Regions from separate parts of the Pseudomonas rhodesiae genome, predicted to be linked through region 2. Evidence: riboswitches for the same ligand, from Rfam matches in the RefSeq annotation. Region 2 holds a riboswitch; each other region holds the start of a gene.
What was found. Region 2 has a riboswitch for cobalamin ahead of HRH33_RS18295 (ABC transporter substrate-binding protein). Riboswitches for the same ligand answer to the same signal wherever they lie in the genome.

Region 1 (7,178 bases), 1.3 Mb from region 2:
ACCACCAGTTCGGCGGGCGTCTGGCCAAGGTCGGCGATATTGTCGTCCGCGACAAAACCGCCGGGCTGAGTCCTGAGCAGGTGCATGGGTTAAACGCTGAGCGCGGCGCGCAGTTGCGCTTCGAGTCCGGCGGCGTCCAGGTCCTGACCGATCAGCACCAGGCGCGTGGTGCGCGGCTCGTCGGCCGTCCAGGCGCGGTCGAAGTGTTTGTCGAAACGGGTACCCACGCCTTGGATCAGCAGGCGCATCGGTTTGTTGGGGATAGCGGCGAAACCTTTGACGCGCAGGATGCCGTGCTGCACCACCAATTGCGTCAGGGCGTCGAGCAGCAGCGCTTCGTCGGCCTGTGGCAGATCAATGGAGATGGAGTCGAACGCGTCGTGGTCGTGATCGTCTTCACCTTCGTGGTGGTGGTCGTGATGGCTGTGACGCGCGTCGATGTGTTCCTCAGAGCCTGCGCCCAGGCCGATCAGCACCTCCAGGGGCAAGCGACCGCTGCTGGCTTCAACGATCTTCACCGCCGGCGGCAGTTCTTCGGCGACTTCCAGGCGCACACGGGCCAGGTCATCGGGGCTGATCAGGTCGCACTTGTTGAGGATCACCAGGTCGGCGCTGGCCAGTTGGTCGGCGAACAGTTCGTGCAGCGGCGATTCGTGGTCCAGGTTCGGGTCGAGCTTGCGCTGGGCATCGACCTGATCCGGGAACGCAGCAAAAGTGCCGGCGGCCACGGCTGGGCTGTCGACCACGGTGATTACCGCGTCAACCGTGCAGGCGCTGCGGATTTCCGGCCACTGGAAGGCTTGAACCAAAGGTTTTGGCAGGGCCAGGCCCGAGGTTTCGATCAGGATATGGTCGAGGTCGCCACGGCGCGCCACCAATTCGCGCATCACCGGAAAGAACTCTTCCTGCACTGTGCAGCACAGGCAGCCGTTGGCCAGTTCATACACGCGGCCGTTGGCTTCTTCCTCGGTGCAGCCGATGGAGCACTGTTTGAGGATCTCGCCGTCGATGCCCAACTCGCCGAACTCGTTGACGATCACCGCAATGCGACGGCCCTGAGCGTTGTCGAGCATATGGCGCAGCAAGGTGGTTTTGCCCGAGCCGAGGAAGCCGGTAACGATGGTGACGGGAAGTTTGGCCAGTGTTTTCATCGGATGCCCTTGGGGGCGGGCATACGGGACGATAGGCCCTGCGCAGGCGCGCAGCAGCGGATTCGTCACCGGATCACCCCGCCCGGTTGAATTAAAAAATCGGTGACGAGGCAGGTCTCCTGGCTTGGGGCGTTCGGGTCGCAAGACCGGCGCTGACTGCGCCTTCCCGCCTGATGGCAGTGGCATGGCAGTCAACTGAACCCTTCACAGTTGCGGGGGCAGCCGCGGCTTGGACCGCGTTCCCTTCTTAGCTTCGACCTGGGCCGAAGAACCTCGAAGGTGCAAGGCTACAGGGGGATGGTGAATTTGACTACCGCTGCTCTGCATGCTTTCCTACAGACCTTGTTTCGGGTGCCCTTCACAGGGTGAAACGGGAAACCGGTGCGCCATCTTGCGATGGTCAGTCCGGTGCTGCCCCCGCAACGGTAAGCGAGCGAAGCGTCACGGCCACTGTGCTTGAGCATGGGAAGGCGACGCTTTAAGGGTTCTTGGCAGAGCCCCCTCGCAAGCCCGGAGACCGGCCCGAAAAAACCAGATAACAACCCGCGGTGGGCGGGCGCTGTTCAAACCCTGCGGGTCCGGCTCGCGGGTTTTTTATGCGCACGTCCCCACCCCAGACACCTGAAAGGGACGCGCCATGTCGATCATCAGCAGCACTTCGCCCGCCACCAGCGGCACCACTACCCTGAGCCAACGCCTGACCGCCGCCATCGGTGCGTCGATCCTCGGCGCGTGCCTGGTGTATTTCGCCGGCTTTTCGCACATCGAGGCGGTGCATAACGCCGCCCACGATACCCGCCACAGCGCCGCGTTCCCGTGCCACTGAGACCTGCCGAGATGATTAAGCGTATTGCGCAAACCGCAGGATTCACCGGCCTGCTGGCCGCCCTGCTGCTGACCCTGCTGCAAAGCTTCTGGGTGGCACCGCTGATTTTGCAGGCCGAGACCTTCGAGCAGGCACCGGCAGCCCATGAACACGCCACCGGCACCGCCGCGCATACCCACGACGCAGAGGCCTGGGAGCCGGAAGATGGCTGGCAGCGCGTGCTGTCGACCACCGCCGGCAACCTGGTAGTGGCCGTCGGTTTTGCCTTGATGCTGGCCGGTCTCTACACCCTGCGCGCCCCGACCCGCACGGCTCAGGGCCTGCTGTGGGGCTTGGCCGGTTATGCGACTTTCGTGCTGGCACCCACCCTGGGCCTGCCGCCGGAACTGCCGGGCACCGCAGCGGCTGACCTGGCGCTGCGTCAGGCCTGGTGGATCGGCACCGCCGCGTCCACCGCGGCCGGTATCGCCCTGCTGGTGTTCGGTCGCAACGCGCTGCTCAAAGTCCTGGGCGTGGCCATCCTTGTAGTGCCCCATGTGATTGGCGCGCCACAGCCGGCAGTGCATTCGATGCTGGCGCCGGAAGCGCTGGAAGCGCAGTTCAAAATCGCTTCGCAGCTGACCAACATGGCGTTCTGGCTGGCGTTGGGCCTGATCAGCGCGTGGTTGTTCCGGCGTAACCGCGACAGTCATTACGCGGCATGAGCCTCGTCGCCGGTCTGGGCTGCCAGCGAGGTTGTGAGGTTCACAGCCTGTTGGCGTTGCTGGATGAGGCATTGGCCGAAGCAGGCGTCGAGCGCCGGCAGCTCACTGCACTGGCGAGTATCGATCTGAAACACGCTGAACCAGGGCTGCTGGCGTTGGCCACAGCCTTGGCCCTGCCCTTGTGCTGCTTTAACGCCCAGCACCTGGCGGCACATGAAGGTCGGCTGAGCCACAAATCTGCCGTGGCTTTTGCCCACACCGGCTGTTACGGCATTGCCGAAAGCGCCGCGCTGGCAGCGGCCGAACAGCTCGACGCAGCCCCTGCCAGACTGCTGATCACCCGCCGCAAAAACGCCCGTGCCACCGTGGCATTGGCCTGCACGGGTTAAAAACCCGATAATCGCCCTCCCCGATCATGAACAATCTTCATGCTCGTCCGTTTTTTCACAGGAACGCTCCATGACCGTCTACTTTATCGGCGCCGGCCCCGGCGACCCGGAATTGATCACTGTCAAAGGCCAGCGGTTGATCCGCAGTTGCCCGGTGATTATCTACGCGGGGTCACTGGTGCCAGCGGCGGTGCTGGAGGGCCATCAGGCCTTACAGGTGGTCAACAGCGCTGAGCTGCACTTGGAACAGATCATTGAGTTGATCCAGACCGCCCACGCCAATGGCTTCGATGTGGCGCGAGTCCACTCCGGCGACCCGAGCCTGTATGGAGCCATCGGCGAGCAGATTCGCTGCTTGCGTGAACTGGGCATCCCATTCCAGATCATCCCCGGCGTGACTGCCGTTGCCGCTTGCGCGGCCTTGCTGGAAACCGAACTGACCCTGCCGGACATCGCCCAGAGCGTGATCCTGACGCGCTACGCCGACAAGACCCCCATGCCCGCCGGCGAAGACTTCGCCAGCCTGGCTCGACATGGCACCACCATGGCGATTCACCTGGGGGTCAACCATCTGGAAAAGATCGTCGCCGAACTGCTCCCACACTACGGTGCGGATTGCCCGATCGCCGTGGTGCATCGCGCAACCTGGCCGGATCAGGATTGGGTGACAGGGACGCTGGGGGATATTGCCGGGAAAGTCGTCGCCAAAGGGTTTCGACGCACGGCGTTGATTTTAGTGGGTCGGGTGTTGGCCAGTGACGGTTTCAGTGAATCCTCGTTGTATCGGGCGGGGCATGTGCACCTTTATCGAACTTGATAAATAACTTTATCAATTAGATATAAGCTTTTGATTTAGTTTATTTTTATAGAGGCGTATCAGTTGGCGGCTTAGTTGCTGATCCGGCGCTATCGGGGGCAAGCCCCCTCCCACAGTAGACCGCGTTCACTGGACGCTGTGAGGTTGCTTCATGTGGGAGGGGGCTTGCCTCCGATAGGGACTTCCAGTAGTTGAAGGCCACGCTGACTCACTACAATCTTAGGCAAGCCTTTTCATCACTTAATCTGATTTATGAGATAAATATCTCAACCAACTGAATTTAAACCAAAAAAAACGGCGCTCACGGGCGCCGTTTTTTGTTCGCAGCGAACGCCTTACTCAGTAGTAGGCGTTTTCTTTCTGCGTATGGTCGGTCACGTCACGCACACCCTTGAGCTCCGGAATACGCTCCAGCAAGGTGCGCTCGATGCCTTCCTTCAAGGTTACGTCGGCCTGGCCGCAGCCTTGGCAGCCGCCGCCGAACTTCAACACAGCGATGCCATCTTCGACCACGTCGATCAGGCTGACCTGACCGCCGTGGCTGGCAAGTCCTGGGTTGATCTCGGTTTGCAAGTAGTAGTTGATGCGCTCGTTCACCGGGCTGTCGGCGTTGACGTTCGGCACCTTGGCGTTCGGCGCCTTGATGGTCAACTGGCCGCCCATACGGTCGGTGGCGTAGTCCACCACCGCGTCGTCGAGAAACGCTTCGCTGAAGCTATCGATGTACGCGGTGAAGCTTTTGAGCCCCAGGGCAGTGTCTTCAGGTTTCTCTTCACCGGGCTTGCAGTAGGCAATGCACGTCTCGGCGTATTGGGTGCCGGGCTGGGTGATAAAGACGCGGATGCCGATGCCCGGGGTGTTCTGCTTGGACAGCAGGTCGGCCAGGTAATCGTGGGCGGCGTCGGTAATGGTTATGGCAGTCATGGAAACTCCTCACAGGCTTGCCGGCAGTTTACGCCAAATCATTACAGAGTTACAAAGTCCTAGTATTTTTGTCGGAAAAGCCCGTCACGCAGATCAGAGGTTTTGATAACGATTCATGTCCAGCACGCCCTCTTCCAGTGGAGTGGTCTCGTGGAGGTAGCGCGACAGGTCGTGAAAATACGCCCAGAACTGCGGATGGCTGCGACGCACGCCCCAGCGATCGACGATCTTCTCAAAGCTCTCGGCGTCCTGGGCCTGCTCCATGCGGGAGACGAACTCCGGCACGTCCCCGGCGGGAATATTGAACATAAAGTTCGGGTAGCTGCTCAGCACCCCAGGGTAGACCGTCAGCGTGTCCAACCCCGGCTGGTAGCGGTACGCCTCCCCTAGCAGGAACGCCACGTTACTGTGGGCACGGTTGCGCAACAGGCTATAGACCTCACGTTTGCCGCTCGGGGTTTCCACGCGCAGCATCGTGGCTTCGGGCAATTGATTGATCACTTTGAGCCCAGCCGCCGGGCGCGACGCAAGGCGGCTGAGGGCCTGGTCGACGTCCTGCAGCGCCGGATCGATGCCCTCACGCGAGCAGTACGCACCGGTACAACGGTTGATCGGGTCGGGGCTGACGTTCAAGTCGCCGTAGCGGGCAAGCAACTGCTGGGCGAAATCGCGTTTCGGGTCCTTCTTATCCAAGTGCAGGCCAGTGGGCTTATCGTCGTCGATGGCTTCGTAGTCCAGCCACAGCTTGAGCTTGCCGCTGTTCTGGTACCAGTCGTCGAGGTAGTCCTCGCGAGAGTCCGCCGGCATCAAGCGCAGGAAGTTCTGCTCGGCGCCATTGCGGATCAGGTCGAAATACAGGCGAGTCTGGGCCTGGTGCGAGACATTGCCGAACACATCGAAATTGACCACCAACTGGTAATAGGTGCGCTCCAGCAACGGGTAATCGAACAGCCACATCGTCTGCGGCACCTCGCCGATCAGGCCCTTATTGACCGACGCACTGTCGAAGTGCCGGAAGATGCTCAACAGCGCATTGTCATTGCCGGCCCACAGGGTCGACCAACTGGGCGCCGGCAGGTCTGCGTAGCTGTCGCGGCGCAGGGCTTCGTACTGGTTGCGTTTGTCGCGGTATTTGAGCCACAGGCTAAGCACGCTGCCCACGTCATCGTTCTGCCCCGGCATCGCCAGCAACGGTGTGGCTTGGCCGCGATAGCGCGCATCGGTGATGTACAGGTCATGGTCCGGGGCCTGGAACAAAGCCCAGAAGTTATCGCGGATCACGTCCGTGGCGATCTGCCCACGGCACACCGGCCCGCGAATAAAGGTACGCACGAAGTATTCGGCGTTATCCAGCATGAACTGATAGCGCGCCTGGGCCGGGATCGCCTCAAAGGTCTCGAACGGGTTGGCACGCCGCCCTGGGCCGTAGCCCGGTAACGCGCTGACCTGCCAGTCGCTGCCATAGAACAAGGCTTTGATCCGCGCCATTTTCTGCGCACTGAGCGGATAGGTGATGTGGGTTTTATGCACGATCACGCCCTGGATCGGCCACAAACGGTAGTAAATCCGCGTGCCCGGGTCGTCGTTGGGGCGACGGGTGTTGATCAGGTCAATCGGTTGGCCGCTGGGCGTGCGCGAGCGCACCCACTGAAAGAAATGCCCCGGCTCACCGCCCTCGAAGTACAGATGGGCGATAAACAGGTGCTCGAACAGCCAGCGCGCCACCAGGCTTTCGCGGGCGCCGGGGGCGTTGAGCAGGTTTTCCCATTGCAGCACCTGCGCCGCTTCGCGGGTACTGGGTGCCACGCCTTGCTCGTCGATGGGCGCCCCGGAGGCCAGCCAGCGTTGCAGTGTCTGGTATTGCTGGTCGGTCAGCCCGGTGACCGCCAGCGGCATGCCTTCATTGGGATGGGCGCCGGCATAGGCGTCGAACTCCCCCGGCAAGGGGCACATGTTTTCACGATTGAGGCCCAGCACAATGTCGTCGGGCAGCTTGCCATTGGGCTGCAAGGGCGTGCGACGATGTCCCAGCTCCAGCATGCGCGCCATCAAGGCAGCCTGACTGCCCTGGGCATCCAGCACCGAACTGAACCCTTCGCGCTGCCAGGCGGCCTTGCCGAAGGCGTCATAGAACAGACGGGTCGGCTTGGTTGCCTGGCTGCGTTCGCCATCGTAGACCGGTACTTTGCTCGCGCCCCGCGCCGCACCTTCGCCACTGCCCAGGTTCAACTGGCAGGCGGAGTCGTAGCACGCATGGCAGGCCACGCACTTCTCGGTGAAAATCGGCTGGATATCGCGGGTGTAGGAGATTGCAGGAACGGGACTCTGGGCGTGGACGGTGCTGGCGAGCAAGGCCAATGCGGCGCC
Region 2 (7,178 bases):
CTCCAGCAGCTTCACAAAGCTGTTCAAACTCTGCGACACCGTGCCACGCCGCCAGATCAGCCAGGTATTCAATAAGCGGAAGGTATCGGCCAGTGGCCAAACACTCACCGCCGCTGACCCCGGCATGCTTTCCAGCATGCTGCGCGGCATCAACGCCAGCCCGGCACCGGCGCTGACGCACGCCAACATACCGTGGTACGACTCGATTTCGAAGATTTTGCCCGGCACCGCGCCATCCTGGGAAAACCAGCGCTCAAAGTGATGCCGGTAAGAGCAATTGGAGCGGAACGTATAGATGTTCTCGCCATTGACGTCTTGCCCTCGGGTGATCGGCGCGTGGTGCAGCGGCGCGATCACCACCATCTCTTCCTCGAACACCGCCACACCTTCCAGGGTCGAGTGCAACACCGGCCCGTCGACAAACGCGGCCGTCAGGCGCCCCGACAGCACACCTTCGATCATGGTGCCCGATGGCCCGGTGCTCAGGTCCAACTCGACCTTGGCGTGCTTCTGGTTATAGGCCGCCAGCAAGGCCGGGATGCGCACCGCCGCCGTGCTTTCCAGCGAGCCCAGGGCGAACGCGCCCTGGGGCTCCTCTCCCGCCACCGTGGCGCGGGCCTCTTGCACCAGATCGAGAATGCGCCGCGCATAGCCGAGGAAATTCCACCCAGCTGGCGACAAGCGCAAACGGCTCTTCTCGCGAATAAACAACTCGACGCCCAGGTCCTGCTCCAACTGCTTGATGCGCGTGGTCAGGTTCGACGGCACCCGATGGATCAGCTGTGCCGCGGCACTGATGCTGCCCTGCTCGGCCACGGCCTTGAAGATTTCCAACTGCACCAGATCCAAGTCATTCTCCAATCGTGAACGTATCGCTCAATATTATTCAGTTCTCAGAAAAGAGCCAGCCCCGTACGCTGAACCCATTCCTCCCATTCAGCAGGACGGCGCCATGAACGCAATCACTTCCCAGACCCACGCCCTCTCAATCAACCCGGCCAGCGGCGAAACCGTCGGCAGCTACCCTTACGAAACCGCACCGCAACTGGACGCGGCGCTTGATCGCGCTACCCAGGCGTTCCGCACCTGGCGTCGCCAGCCGGTCGGCCAGCGTGCCGAGCTGCTGCTGGCCCTGGCCGCCGCTCTACGCGAGCAGGCCGAAGCCATGGCGCAGATGATCACCCTGGAAATGGGCAAACCCATTGCCCAGGCCCGTGCCGAAATCGAAAAATGCGCCCACCTCAGCGAGTGGTACGCCGCCCACGGCCCGGCCATGCTCGCCCCGGAACCGACCTTGGTGGACAACGGCACGGCCCACATCGAGTACCGCCCGCTGGGGCCGATCCTCGCCGTGATGCCGTGGAACTTCCCGGTCTGGCAGGTGCTGCGCGGTGCCGTCCCCACTTTGCTCGCTGGCAATACCTACGTGCTCAAGCACGCGCCGAATGTGATGGGCTGCGCGTACCTGATCAAAGCAGCGTTCCAGCAAGCCGGTTTCCCTGATGGCCTGTTCGAAGTGCTCAACGTGACCCAGGATGGCGTGTCCAACGCCATCGCTGACCCACGCATCGCCGCCGTCACCCTCACCGGCAGTGTGCGGGCCGGCATCGCCATCGGCTCACAGGCCGGCGCCGCGCTGAAAAAATGTGTGCTGGAACTGGGCGGCTCCGACCCATTTATCGTGCTCAACGACGCCGACCTCGACGCCGCCGTGCAGGCCGCCGTCATCGGCCGCTTCCAGAACAGCGGCCAGGTCTGCGCCGCCGCCAAGCGCCTGATCATTGAGGAAGGGGTGGCACAAGCCTTCACCGCGAAGTTTGTCGAAGCCACTCGCGCCCTGGTCATGGGCGACCCGACCGCCGACAGCACTTACGTCGGCCCGATGGCGCGCTTCGACCTGCGCGACGAACTGCATGGGCAAGTCCAGGCGACCCTGAACGAAGGCGCGACCCTGCTGCTGGGCGGCGACAAAGTCGAGGGGGCCGGCAACTATTATCAGCCGACGGTCCTGGCGGATGTCACCGACCAGATGACCTCCTTCAAACAAGAACTGTTTGGCCCGGTAGCCTCGATCATCACTGCCCGCGATGCCGACCACGCCGTGGCCCTGGCCAATGACAGCGAGTTCGGCCTCACCGCCAGCATTTTCACCGAGGATCCGGCCAAGGCGCGCCAGATCGCCGACCAACTGGAGACTGGCGGTATCTTCGTCAATGCGTTCAGCGTTTCCGATCCGCGCGTCGCTTTTGGCGGTGTGAAAAAGAGCGGGTTCGGCCGCGAGTTGTCGCACTTTGGCGTACGAGAGTTCTGCAATGCGCAGACGGTGTGGCTGGATCGCAAGTAGCCCCATTGAACAAATGGCGTTAGCATCCTGTCCACTCGGCTTAACAGCATGTTTTTAGGGTCAGGATCGCACTGTGGAAAAGCTAAATCGCCTTCAAAGCGGAATCGAAGGGCTGGATGCTCTGCTCAAGGGAGGGCTGGTGTCTGGGGCGTCCTATATCATCCAGGGGCGCCCCGGCTCCGGTAAAACCATCCTCGCCAACCAGCTGGGGTTTCATCACGCGCGCAACGGCGGCCGCGTCTTGGTCGCTACGTTGCTGGCGGAATCCCACGACCGCCTTTTCCAGTTTCTGTCCACCCTGAGCTTTTTCGATGCCTCCCGCGTCGGCGCCGAAATCCAATTCGTCAGCGCCTTCGACACCCTGGAAAACGAAGGTCTCGACGAGGTGGTGAAGTTGCTTCGGCGCGAAATCAGTCGGCAGAAGGCTACCGTCATGGTGGTGGACGGCCTGCTCAATGCGCGCTCCAAAGCTGACTCACCCATCGACACGAAAAAATTCATCTCCGAACTGCAAGGCCATGCCGCCTTCGCCGGTTGCACCGTGCTGTTTCTAACCAGCTCGCGATTGGACGACGGCAGCCCAGAACACACCATGGTCGACGGCGTGATCGAAATGGGCGAAGAACTGTTCGGCACCCGCTCGGTCCGCCGTATCCAATTGCGCAAGACCCGCGGCAGCGGCGCGCTCACCGGCCTGCACGAATGCGAAATCACCAACGACGGCCTGGTGGTGTACCCGCGCCTGGAAAGCCTCTATGGCCGCCCTTCCGCACCGGACAGCGCCGACCTGACGCGCATCCCCAGCGGCATCACTTCATTGGACGCGATTCTCGGCGGCGGCCTGCACAGCTCCAGCGTGACCCTGGTGATGGGCCCGTCGGGCATCGGCAAAACCACCCTGGGCCTCAAGTTTTTATCCGAGTCCACGGTGGACGCGCCGGGTCTGCACTTCGGCTTTTACGAAAGCCCGCAGCGCCTGCAACTCAAGGGCCTGTCCCTCGGCATCGACTTGCAACAGATGCAAGACAGCGGCGCCCTGAGCATCGCCTGGCAGCCCACCACCGAAGGTTTGCTCGACGGTCTGGGCGCGCGTCTGCTGGGCCTGGTGGAAGAAAAAGGCATCAAGCGTCTGTTTATCGACAGCCTCAGCGGCATGACCCGCGTGTCCACCAACCCGGCGCGCATCACCGATTTCTACAGCGCGCTGATGAACGAACTGCGCGCCCGTGGCGTCACGGTATTCGCGACCTGGGAAATGCACGATCTGTTCGGTTCCGAGGTCAGTTCACCGGCATCCGAGCTGTCGAGCATTGCCGACAACTTGATGTTGATGCGTTTCTTCGAGATTCAGTCTGAACTTAGAAGGACGCTTTCCATTCTTAAGGTCAGAGACAGCTTCTATGACCCCTCGCTTCTGGAAGTGGTCATCCGCGACCAAGCCGTTGATCTAAGAAAGGTTTCAAGAAATGCCCCCTCAGTGGTGTCCAATTCAGCGCTGCCTGGTTCAGCTTTTTAAGTCTTTGTGTGGGTTGGACTGACATGACCACCATCCTGGTCGTCGATGACGAATATCTGATCGCCGACATCCTTGGCTTCGCGCTGGAGGATGAGGGGTTCATGGTCGTCACAGCGAGCAACGGACGCAAGGCACTGGACGTGCTGGAGCGCGAACGCCCGTCGCTGATCATCACCGACTTCATGATGCCGGTGATGGACGGTCAACAGCTCGCCGAAGCGGTGCGCGCCCTGCCGAGCGTCAATCACCTGCCGATCATCCTGATGAGCGGCGCGCAGGCGCACATCGGTATGGAGCGCTCGGACTTGTTTGACGCCGTGCTGGCCAAACCCTTCAAGATCGATCTGATCGTCGCCGAAGTGAGAAGGCTGCTGGCGGCGACGTGACAAGCGCCGCCTGGACAAGGGCGATAGCGACCAGGCTGAAATTGTCATGAGCCTATGCTGCACTGGTGTGCATTCAAGGACCGAGAGGAACACCCCATGCCAGCCCGCAATCCCCCTATCGATTTGTCCCATCGCCCGCGCCTGGCCGATCTGCGCCCACTGATCGCGCCAAGCGCGAGTCTGCTGGAAGCCCGGGCAGCAACCCCACGGGTGACCGCCGCCAAGGATCTGCAGGACCGCCAAGGTTACGCCACGGATTTTCTCAGCCGCTTCGTCGTGCCTTGGCCCACTACAGACGAGGCGTTGCAGGATGATGTGGAACCACTGCGCCTGGACTACACGCACTTTTCGATAACGATGTCGCGCTCGCGGCGACTGGCGCTCTACGTGGGCGTCAATATCGACGGCGCCAAGCACGTAGACATTACCCGCAGCAACGACACCTGGGCCTACGACGGTCGCCTGCCGATCAGCGCGCAGGTGGGCGAAGCGCTCTACACCAACAATGGCCTGGACCGCGGCCACCTGGTACGGCGCCAAGACCCCAACTGGGGCGAGCAGGCCGCCACCGCCAATGTCGATACCTTCCATTTCACCAACTGTTCGCCGCAAATGAGCGGGTTCAACCAGAAGACCTGGCTGGAGCTGGAAGACTACATCCTGGACAACACCCAACGCTGGCAAGCCCGCGCCACCGTGTTCAGCGGCCCGGTGTTCGCCGATGACGACCGCGTGTACCGTGGCGTGAAAATCCCCAAGGCATTCTGGAAAGTGGTGGCTTACCTGGGCGATGACGGCAAGCCCTCGGCCAGTGCCTACATGATCGACCAAAGCCGCGAGCTGGGGCAGCTTGACCTGATCTTCGGCCCGCTCAGGACCTACCGGCGCAGCTTGCTTCAAATTGAACAACTGACCGGCATCCGCTTCGCCAACCTGGCTGACTACGACGGCTTCAGCAACGAAGAGCGCGCTACGGGCACGCGGATTGAGGCACTCATCCGGGGCCCGCAAGACATTCGTCTATGACCGGGCGTTCTTCGGGCTATATCGCCTCGCCCTGATCGACTACCATACCGCGCCGGTTCCCGAACGGGACTAATAGGGAATCCGAAGCGCGGTACGCCGCGCCAATCGGAACTGCCCCCGCAACTGTAGGTGCCGAGCCTGCTCCCCACTGCCACTGGACGCGTCCGGGAAGGCTGGAGCGAGGCGACGACGCATCAGTCAGGAGACCTGCCGGCCCAGCAACATCACTAACCGGCGGGGTGTCCGGGAAGGACTTCCTTGCCCGGCCCTTGGCGGCGGTGTTCAAGGGCGTGTTTCCATGACCGTAGCTCCCCAGTCGCACGTACGGTCCACACGGAGAACGCCCCATGCTGCCACGCGCTACCGCCCTGCTCGCCAGTTTCGGCCTGGCCACCCTGGCTCACGCCGCGCCCACTCATTACCCGCTGACGGTGCAGAACTGCGGCAGCACGCTGACCTTTGCCCAGGCCCCCGCGCGCAGCGTGACCATCGGCCAGACCGCCACCGAGATGCTTTACACCCTCGGTGTCGGCGACAAAGTGGTCGGCACCTCGCTGTGGTTCAACCCGGTGTTGCCGCAGTTCAAGGCGCAGAACGACACCATCGAGCGCCTGGCCAATAACGAACCGAGCTTCGAAGCCGTGATCGCCAAGCGCCCGCAACTGGTGGCCGCCGAGCTGGAATGGGTGGTCGGCCCCCAAGGCGTGGTGGGCACACGCGAGCAGTTTCATGAGCTGAACATCCCCACTTACCTGCTGCCCTCCGATTGCGAAGGCAAGGACAACCTGGTGGGCGCCGACGGCACGCGGCTGGAGCCGTTTCGCATCGACACCATCTACAAAAGCATCAGCCAACTGGCAGCCATTTTCGACGTCCAGGATCGCGGCCAACAGCTGAACGACAGCCTCAAGGCGCGCCTGGCCAAGGCCGTCGCCACGGCGCAGGGCAAGGGACTCAAGCAGGCCAGTGCGCTGGTGTGGTTCTCCAGCTCCGAGATGGCCAGCGACCCGTACGTGGCCGGCCATAAAGGCGTGCCCGAGTTCATGCTGGAGACCCTCGGCCTGCGCAACGTGGTGCAGTCCGACGAAGAGTGGCCGGCCGTCGGCTGGGAAACCATCGCCAAGGCCAACCCGACCTTTCTGGTAATCGCCCGCATGGACCGCCGCCGCTACCCCGCCGACGACCACGAAAAGAAACTCGCTTTCCTGCGCAGCGACCCAGTCACGCGCAACATGGACGCGGTCAAACATAACCGCATCATCATCCTCGACGCCCTGGCCTTGCAGGCCAGCGTGCGCACCTTCGATGGCCTGGAACAACTGGCCAGCGCCATCGACGGCTACGACCTGCCGCAATGACCGCCAGTCTGCTACGCACCCTCCTCGCCCTGGCGCTGCTGCTCGCTGCCGTACTCGCCGGGGTGGCCATCGGCGAAACCGCCATCGAACCCCAGGTGGTGTTGCAGGTGCTCGCCAACAAACTGTGGCACGCGGGTTATGTGCTCGACCCCATCGACGAGGGCGTGGTGTGGAACTACCGCCTGACTCGCGCCCTGGTCGCCGCCGCCTGCGGTGCCGGGCTGGCCACTTGCGGGGTGATCCTGCAATCGCTGCTGCGCAATCCGCTGGCCGATCCGTATTTGCTGGGCATCAGCGCCGGCGCGTCGACCGGCGCGGTGCTGGTGGCGCTGATGGGCGTGGGCGGCGGGCTGGTGTCGCTGTCGGCGGGCGCATTCGTCGGCGCGATGGCGGCGTTTGCCCTGGTGATCCTGCTCGCGCGGGCCAGCGGTTCGTCCAGCGGCACCGGCCAGATCATCCTGGCGGGCATTGCCGGCTCGCAGTTGTTCAACGCCCTCACCGCCTACCTGATCACCAAGTCGGCCAGCTCCGAACAGGCGCGCGGCATT
Region 3 (7,178 bases), 280 kb from region 2:
GGCAGGCCAAATGGCGCCTTTGGATGGGCGACAAGGCTGATCAAGGCACCGCCGAGGGCGCCGACACCGCAGCGCTGGCGGACGCGGTGATGTTGGCCGTCAGCCAGAAGCTGGCGCCGCGTTTTGCGGTCAAGCCGGGCGTCAGCACTGAGCAGTTGCTGGAAGTGCAGGGCATGAATCTGGAGCGCTACGCAACGCTTGGGCATCTGCTTGAGCCGTTTGGCGGTCAACCGCTGCTGGTCGATGGCGACCGCATTGTGTATCGCGTGAACGGCAGCGCCGAGCAATTGCGTACCCAGTTGAACCTGGCCAAGTTGCAGGAGGTTCCAGCGGCTGAAGCCCAGCCGGTGACCGACGGAACGCCACCGGCCGCTGCCCCCGAACCCCAGGCGCAACTGCGTTTTCGCTGGTAAACGTTCTTCCTTATATAGATAGAAGCAAACAGATGGAGTGGTTTATGGCGGATACGCGTCGTTGGGTGTGGCTAGGCGGGATTGTCCTGCTGTGCGTTTTTGTGTTCTTGCTGCATTCGATCCTGACGCCGTTCCTGGTCGCGTTGCTGTTGGCCTACCTATTCGATCCCGTGGTGGATCGTCTGGAAAAGGCCGGACTTTCGCGAACCTTGGGCGTGGTAACGGTGTTCGCGCTGTTCACCTTGATCGTCACGGCTCTGGTCCTGGTACTGGTGCCGATGCTGGTCAAGCAGCTGTATCGATTGTATGAGCTGGCGCCGCAAATGCTTGACTGGCTGCAGCACACGGCGATGCCGTGGGCTCAGTCCAAACTGGGGTTGTCGGATGGCTTCTGGAAGTTCGACAAAGTTAAGGCGGCCATCAGTGAGCACATGGGCCAGACCACCGATATCGTCGGTGTGGTGCTTAGCCAGGCCACCGCTTCCGGGCTCGCGCTGATCGGTTGGTTGACCAACTTGGTGCTGATCCCGGTGGTAGCGTTTTACCTGCTGCGCGACTGGGACATCATGATGGCCAAGATCCGCAGCCTGCTGCCGCGTGACCGCGAAGAGCGCATTGTGTCCCTGGCCGAAGAGTGCCATGAAGTGCTGGGCGCATTCGTGCGTGGCCAGTTGCTGGTGATGCTGGCCTTGGGCATTATCTATGCCGCCGGGTTGATGGCCATCGGCTTGGAGCTGGGCCTGTTGATCGGGCTGATTGCCGGCTTGGCCGCGATCGTGCCGTACATGGGGTTTGTGATCGGGATCGGCGCGGCGTTGGTGGCGGGGCTGTTTCAGTTCGGCGGCGATCTTTACCCGATGCTGGGTATCGTTGCAGTGTTTATGGTCGGCCAGGCGCTGGAAGGCATGGTGCTCACGCCGCTGCTGGTGGGGGATCGCATCGGTCTGCACCCGGTGGCCGTGATCTTTGCGATCCTGGCGGGCGGGGAGTTGTTCGGTTTTACCGGCATCCTGCTGGCCCTGCCGGTGGCTGCAGTGATCATGGTGCTGGTGCGCCATGTGCATGATCTGTACAAGGATTCGGATGTCTACACGGGGGTCGAAGACCCCGACCTGTAATCGCAGTGTCACAAGCCCGGCGCAACGCCGGGTTTGTTGTTTATTCAGGCGTGGCGTCAAACAATTCGCGTAAAACCAACAAGTTAACGCAAACCTTTGATTTTGCTTGAGGTCTGCTGCATTGTGCGCCCGACGTCACGGGTATAAACTTCGCAAACTTTTCACAGAGGCCACTAACGGTTCGATGGGAGCCGTTCAGTCAGCATGAAACCGATTCAGCTGCCCTTGGGTGTGCGTCTGCGTGACGACGCCACCTTCATCAATTACTACCCAGGCGCCAACGCCGCTGCACTCGGCTATGTCGAGCGGCTCTGCGAAGCCGACGCCGGGTGGACTGAAAGCCTGATCTATCTGTGGGGCAAGCATGGCGTGGGGCGTACCCACCTGTTGCAGGCCGCGTGCCTGCGCTTCGAACAGATGGGCGAACCGGCGGTGTACCTGCCGTTGGCTGAGTTGATGGATCGCGGCGTCGGCATTTTCGACCACCTTGAGCAATACGAGCTGGTCTGCCTCGACGACCTGCAGGCCATCGCCGGCAAGGCTGACTGGGAAGAAGCGCTGTTCCATCTGTTCAACCGCCTGCGTGACAGTGGCCGACGCCTGTTAATTGCGGCCTCCACATCGCCGCGGGAATTGCCGGTCAAGCTGGCGGACCTTAAATCGCGCCTGACCCTGGCGTTGATCTTCCAGATGCGCCCCTTGTCCGACGAAGACAAATTGCGCGCCCTTCAATTACGAGCCTCCCGGCGCGGCCTGCACCTCACCGATGAGGTGGGGCATTTCATCTTGACCCGTGGCACTCGCAGCATGAGCGCATTGTTCGATCTGCTTGAACAGCTCGACCAAGCTTCCTTGCAGGCGCAAAGAAAATTGACGATCCCTTTTCTCAAAGAGACTTTGGGCTGGTAACACGTTGATTTTCAATGTTTCGACACTTTTCAGGCGCCAGAAAACCTGCGTTTGAGCCCGGCGAGCTACGCATTTTTGTCGATAAATGGAATTACGGCTTAGATGTCAGGGTCGAATCGGGAAGTCACAAAAGGCACGATTGAATTTGCAAATCGATGTGATAGAGGGCATAGTCGCGGCTTCTAAATCTATCAGCCACGGTCGTGCCCATGCTAAATCGCTTCGCACCCCTCGTGCCTCTCGCACTCGTTACCCTGTTGTTTGGTTGCGCGTCCCACCCTCAACAAGTGGCAGAACAGCAAAAACCACAGGTTCAAAACCAGGCAAAATTCGTCGCGGCGCAATCTTCCACTGTTTATGAGGAAGAAGTGGCTACCGAAAAAGAGCTGGCCGATTTCTCCGGCAGCAAGCCTTATCAACTCCCAGTGCTGGCCGACAGCATTCTTGAACGCGGCATGTCCCTGATCGGTACCCGTTACCGTTTCGGCGGTACCTCCGAGGCCGGTTTCGATTGCAGCGGCTTTATCGGCTACCTGTTTCGTGAAGAGGCCGGCATGAACCTGCCGCGTTCGACGCGCGAAATGATCAACGTTAATGCACCGTTGGTCGCGCGCAACAACCTCAAGCCCGGCGATCTGCTTTTCTTCAGTACCAGTGGCCGTGGGCGCGTCAGCCACGCCGGTATCTACTTGGGCGATAACCAGTTTATCCACTCCAGCAGCCGTCGCAGCGGCGGTGTTCGAGTCGACAATCTGGGCGACAGCTACTGGAGCAAAACCTTTATCGAAGCCAAGCGTGCCTTGGCGATGGCTCCGACTACCGTTACCGCCAGCAAGTAAAGTTAAAGTGATACTTGAAGTTTGACGTGTAAGCGCTAGAATCCCTGGACATTGTTGTAATCGGTACGCGCGAGCTTTGCTTGCGCGTTCTGGTTTTCAGCGTTCGGCAGCGAAAGCCGCATCCAGACCAGGATTGTTCTGCACATGTCGACCTCGGCCCGCCTGATTCTTATCCTCTGCGCCGCGCTTATCAGCGCCTGCGCCAGCCGCCCACCGCCCGCGCCCGTCGCGGTCAAGCCCAAGCCGGTGTTCAACTATTCCACGCAAAGTTTCTCGCCTGCCGCCGAAGACGTGCTGTTTCGTGCGCTCGGCCTGGTCGGCACGCCTTATCGCTGGGGCGGCAACACCCCGGACTCTGGGTTTGATTGCAGTGGCCTGATCGGGTTTGTGTTCCGCGATGCCGCCGGCATTTCGTTACCGCGCACCACCCGTGAGCTGATCGTGATGCGTGCCCAAGATGTGAGCGAGCAGAACCTGCAGACCGGCGACCTGTTGTTCTTCGCCACCGGCGGCGGCTCTCAAGTCAGTCACGCCGGCATCTACGTGGGTGAAGGCCGCTTTGTACACGCACCGCAAACCGGCGGTACGGTGAAGCTGGACACCTTGTCCAAAGCCTATTGGCAGAATGCCTACCTGAGCGCCAAACGCGTGTTACCGGCTGAGCATTTGGCACGCAATCCTTAATCCAATGTGGGAGGGAGCAATTCCCTCCCACATGGTTTTTGCGGTGTTTATTTAGCGGCCGACACCCGCCACACCTTGTTCCCCACATCATCGGCCACCAGTAAATCGCCTTGCTGATCAATCACCACGCCCACCGGCCGGCCCATGGCTTTTTCATCTTGATCGAGGAATCCGGTCAGTACGTCCACCGGTTGCCCTTTCGGCTGGCCACCCTCGAACGGTACGAAGATTACTTTGTAGCCACTGTGTGGCTTGCGGTTCCACGAGCCGTGCTGGCCGATAAACGCGCCGTTGCTGAAGGCGGTAGGCAATTTGTTCCCTTGCGCAAACGTCAAGCCCAGTGAAGCGGTATGGGGCCCCACTGCATAGTCCGGGGCAATGGCTTTGGCCACCAGGTCCGGATTCTGTGGCGTGACGCGTTCATCCACGTGCTGGCCGTAGTAGCTGAAGGGCCACCCATAGAAAGCGCCGTCTTTGACCGACGTGATGTAATCCGGCACCAAATCGCTGCCGATCTCGTCGCGTTCGTTCACTGCGGTCCACAGTTTGCCGCTCTGGGGTTCCCAGGCCATACCGTTGGGGTTGCGCAAGCCTGAGGCGAAGATGCGGTGCTGGCCGCTGGCGCGGTCCACTTCCCAGATCGCAGCGCGGCCTTGTTCGGCCTCCAGGCCATTTTCACCGACGTTGCTGTTGGAGCCGACGCTCACGTACAGCTTGCTGCCGTCCGGGCTGGCGATCACGTTTTTGGTCCAGTGGTGGTTCAGCGGTCCGCCCGGCAGCTCGACCACCGTGGCGCCTGCGGTCTTGATTGCAGTGGCACCCGGTTGATAGGCAAAGCGCAGCAGCTTGTCCGAATCGGCGACATAGAGGTCGTTGCCCACCAGTGTCATGCCGAACGGCGAGTTGAGATTTTCCAGGAACACCGTGCGGGTTTCCGCCACACCGTCGTGGTCGGCATCGCGCAACAGGGTGATGCGGTTCGGGCTGGGTACGCCGGCGCCGGCGCGGTCCATGACCTTTTCCATTACCCAACCACGAATGCCTTTGGCGTCATCCGGCTTGGGCGGCGCGTTGGTTTCCGCCACCAGCACGTCGCCATTGGGTAAAACGTACAGCCAGCGCGGGTGATCCAGGCCTTCGGCAAAAGCGCTCACCTGCAAGCCTGGTGCTGCCGTGGGCTTGGCGCCGTCGGGCCAGCCGATGGCCGGGGCGATGTTGACGGTGGGGATCAGGGTCTTGTTCGGTTGCGGTAAGCGCGGCGATGGCCCCGTGCCGTCGCTGATCTGCAACGTGGAGCTTTCACCGCAGGCGGCGAGGCTGCCGGCGAGCATGATCAGTAAGGCGAGTCTGGTTTTATGCATGGTGTTCTCCTTGATACCTGTAGGGATAGAGGAGGGCGCGGGTGCGATGGTTCAAGAACAAGGCCGGCTTTAATTGACGCTCCACCCCCAACCCACTAACCTTCGCGGCTTGTTTCAGGTGCTCTGTGACCCACGGGTCGACGGAGTGAAACAGGGAAGCCGGTGAGTGAGCGCACTTGTACACAGTGTGGCCGCGATCCCGGCGCTGCCCCCGCAACGGTAAATGAGTCAAGACGCTGCCTTTGGCCACTGTATCCCAGCGATACGGGAAGGCGCAGCGTCGGTCTGTTCCTGGTTCGCCGGGAGCGGTCCACTTATGAGCCCGGAGACCGGCCTGGATCATTCAACAGCATCACGGTGGGCGATGCTTGGCTGTCTGATTGTGTTTTTCCCTGCCCGCCGTTTTTGTCCAGCCCCAACGGAGAGCTGCCATGACCGATTCCCCCGACCGCGACGAACGCCACCTGGCGCGCATGCTGCGCAAAAAAGCCGTGATCGACGAGCGCATCGCCAATTCCCCCAATGAGTGCGGTTTGCTGCTGGTGCTGACCGGCAACGGCAAAGGCAAGAGCAGCTCGGCCTTCGGCATGCTGGCCCGGGCCATGGGCCACGGGATGCAGTGCGGTGTGGTGCAGTTCATCAAGGGCCGCCACAGCACCGGCGAAGAGCTGTTCTTCCGGCGCTTCCCCGAACAAGTGCGCTTTCATGTCATGGGCGAAGGCTTCACCTGGGAAACCCAGGACCGCCAACGCGACATCGCCGCCGCCGAAGCCGCCTGGGCTGTGTCCCGCGCGATGCTGCAAGACCCGACTATCGGCCTGGTGGTGCTGGACGAACTGAATATCGCCCTCAAGCACGGCTACCTCGATCTGGACCAAGTGCTCAGCGACCTGCAAGCCCGCCCACCTATGCAGCATGTGGTGGTCACCGGCCGTGGCGCCAAGCCCGAAATGATCGAGATGGGCGACACCGTCACCGAAATGGGCATGCTAAAGCACGCTTTCCAGGCCGGTATCAAGGCACAGAAAGGCGTCGAACTTTGAATCAGCCTCGTCATTGCCCGGCCGTCCTGATCGCCGCACCGGCGTCCGGCCAGGGCAAAACCACCGTCACCGCCGCGCTGGCCCGCTTGCATCGCAACCTGGGGCGCAAGGTGCGGGTGTTCAAATGCGGCCCGGACTTTCTGGACCCGATGATCCACGAGCGCGCCAGCGGTGCGCCGGTGTATCAACTGGACATGTGGATGGTGGGCGAGCAGGAGAGTCGCCGTCTGCTGTGGGAAGCCGCCGGCGAGGCCGATCTGATTCTGATCGAAGGCGTAATGGGCCTGTTCGACGGCACGCCTTCCAGCGCCGACCTGGCGCGGCATTTCGGCGTGCCGGTGCTGGGCGTGATCGACGGCACCGCCATGGCCCAAACCTTCGGTGCCCTGGCCTTGGGCCTGGCGCGTTACCAGCCGGACCTGCCGTTCGCCGGGGTGCTGGCCAACCGTGTCGGTACGCTGCGTCATGCGCAACTGCTCGAAGGCAGCCTCACCGAGGGCCTGCGCTGGTATGGCGCGCTGTCCCGCGAAACCGGGATCGAGCTGCCCAGCCGCCACCTGGGCCTGGTGCAGGCCAGTGAGCTGAATGACCTGGACCTGCGCCTGGACGCCGCCGCCCAAGCCTTGGGCAGCAGTTGCGAAGTGGCGGTGCCGCCGCCGGTCACGTTCGCCGCGCCGACGATCGTCGAAGCCGAACCGCTGCTGGCCGGTGTGCGCATCGCGGTGGCCCGCGACGAAGCCTTCGCGTTTACCTACGGCGCCAGCCTCGACCTCCTACGGGCTATGGGCGCCGAGTTGCACTTCTTCTCACC

Region 1: another riboswitch for cobalamin. It lies ahead of HRH33_RS12180 (CbtB domain-containing protein); the one in region 2 lies ahead of HRH33_RS18295 (ABC transporter substrate-binding protein).
Region 3: another riboswitch for cobalamin. It lies ahead of cobO (cob(I)yrinic acid a,c-diamide adenosyltransferase); the one in region 2 lies ahead of HRH33_RS18295 (ABC transporter substrate-binding protein).

What each region holds. Positions count from the first base shown of each region.
Region 1 is NZ_CP054205.1:2,696,211-2,703,388, reverse strand. Features, by position in the region: gene cobN (cobaltochelatase subunit CobN) at 1-86, opposite strand, end outside; gene cobW (cobalamin biosynthesis protein CobW) at 90-1,151, opposite strand; cobalamin riboswitch at 1,244-1,442, opposite strand; cobalamin riboswitch at 1,484-1,691, shown strand; gene HRH33_RS12180 (CbtB domain-containing protein) at 1,789-1,977, shown strand; gene HRH33_RS12175 (CbtA family protein) at 1,989-2,681, shown strand; gene HRH33_RS12170 (cobalamin biosynthesis protein) at 2,678-3,070, shown strand; gene cobM (precorrin-4 C(11)-methyltransferase) at 3,141-3,887, shown strand; gene nfuA (Fe-S biogenesis protein NfuA) at 4,227-4,811, opposite strand; gene HRH33_RS12155 (fatty acid cis/trans isomerase) at 4,905-7,178, opposite strand, start outside.
Region 2 is NZ_CP054205.1:4,045,369-4,052,546, forward strand. Features, by position in the region: gene ptrR (putrescine utilization regulator PtrR) at 1-849, opposite strand, end outside; gene HRH33_RS18275 (aldehyde dehydrogenase family protein) at 953-2,344, shown strand; gene HRH33_RS18280 (ATPase domain-containing protein) at 2,418-3,860, shown strand; gene HRH33_RS18285 (response regulator) at 3,884-4,246, shown strand; gene HRH33_RS18290 (DNA/RNA non-specific endonuclease) at 4,343-5,272, shown strand; cobalamin riboswitch at 5,309-5,501, shown strand; gene HRH33_RS18295 (ABC transporter substrate-binding protein) at 5,620-6,630, shown strand; gene HRH33_RS18300 (FecCD family ABC transporter permease) at 6,627-7,178, shown strand, end outside.
Region 3 is NZ_CP054205.1:4,329,773-4,336,950, reverse strand. Features, by position in the region: gene HRH33_RS19560 (DUF2066 domain-containing protein) at 1-413, shown strand, start outside; gene HRH33_RS19555 (AI-2E family transporter) at 458-1,531, shown strand; gene hda (DnaA regulatory inactivator Hda) at 1,736-2,440, shown strand; gene HRH33_RS19545 (C40 family peptidase) at 2,650-3,279, shown strand; gene HRH33_RS19540 (C40 family peptidase) at 3,424-3,963, shown strand; gene HRH33_RS19535 (PQQ-dependent sugar dehydrogenase) at 4,011-5,324, opposite strand; cobalamin riboswitch at 5,424-5,676, shown strand; gene cobO (cob(I)yrinic acid a,c-diamide adenosyltransferase) at 5,756-6,367, shown strand; gene HRH33_RS19525 (cobyrinic acid a,c-diamide synthase CobB) at 6,364-7,178, shown strand, end outside.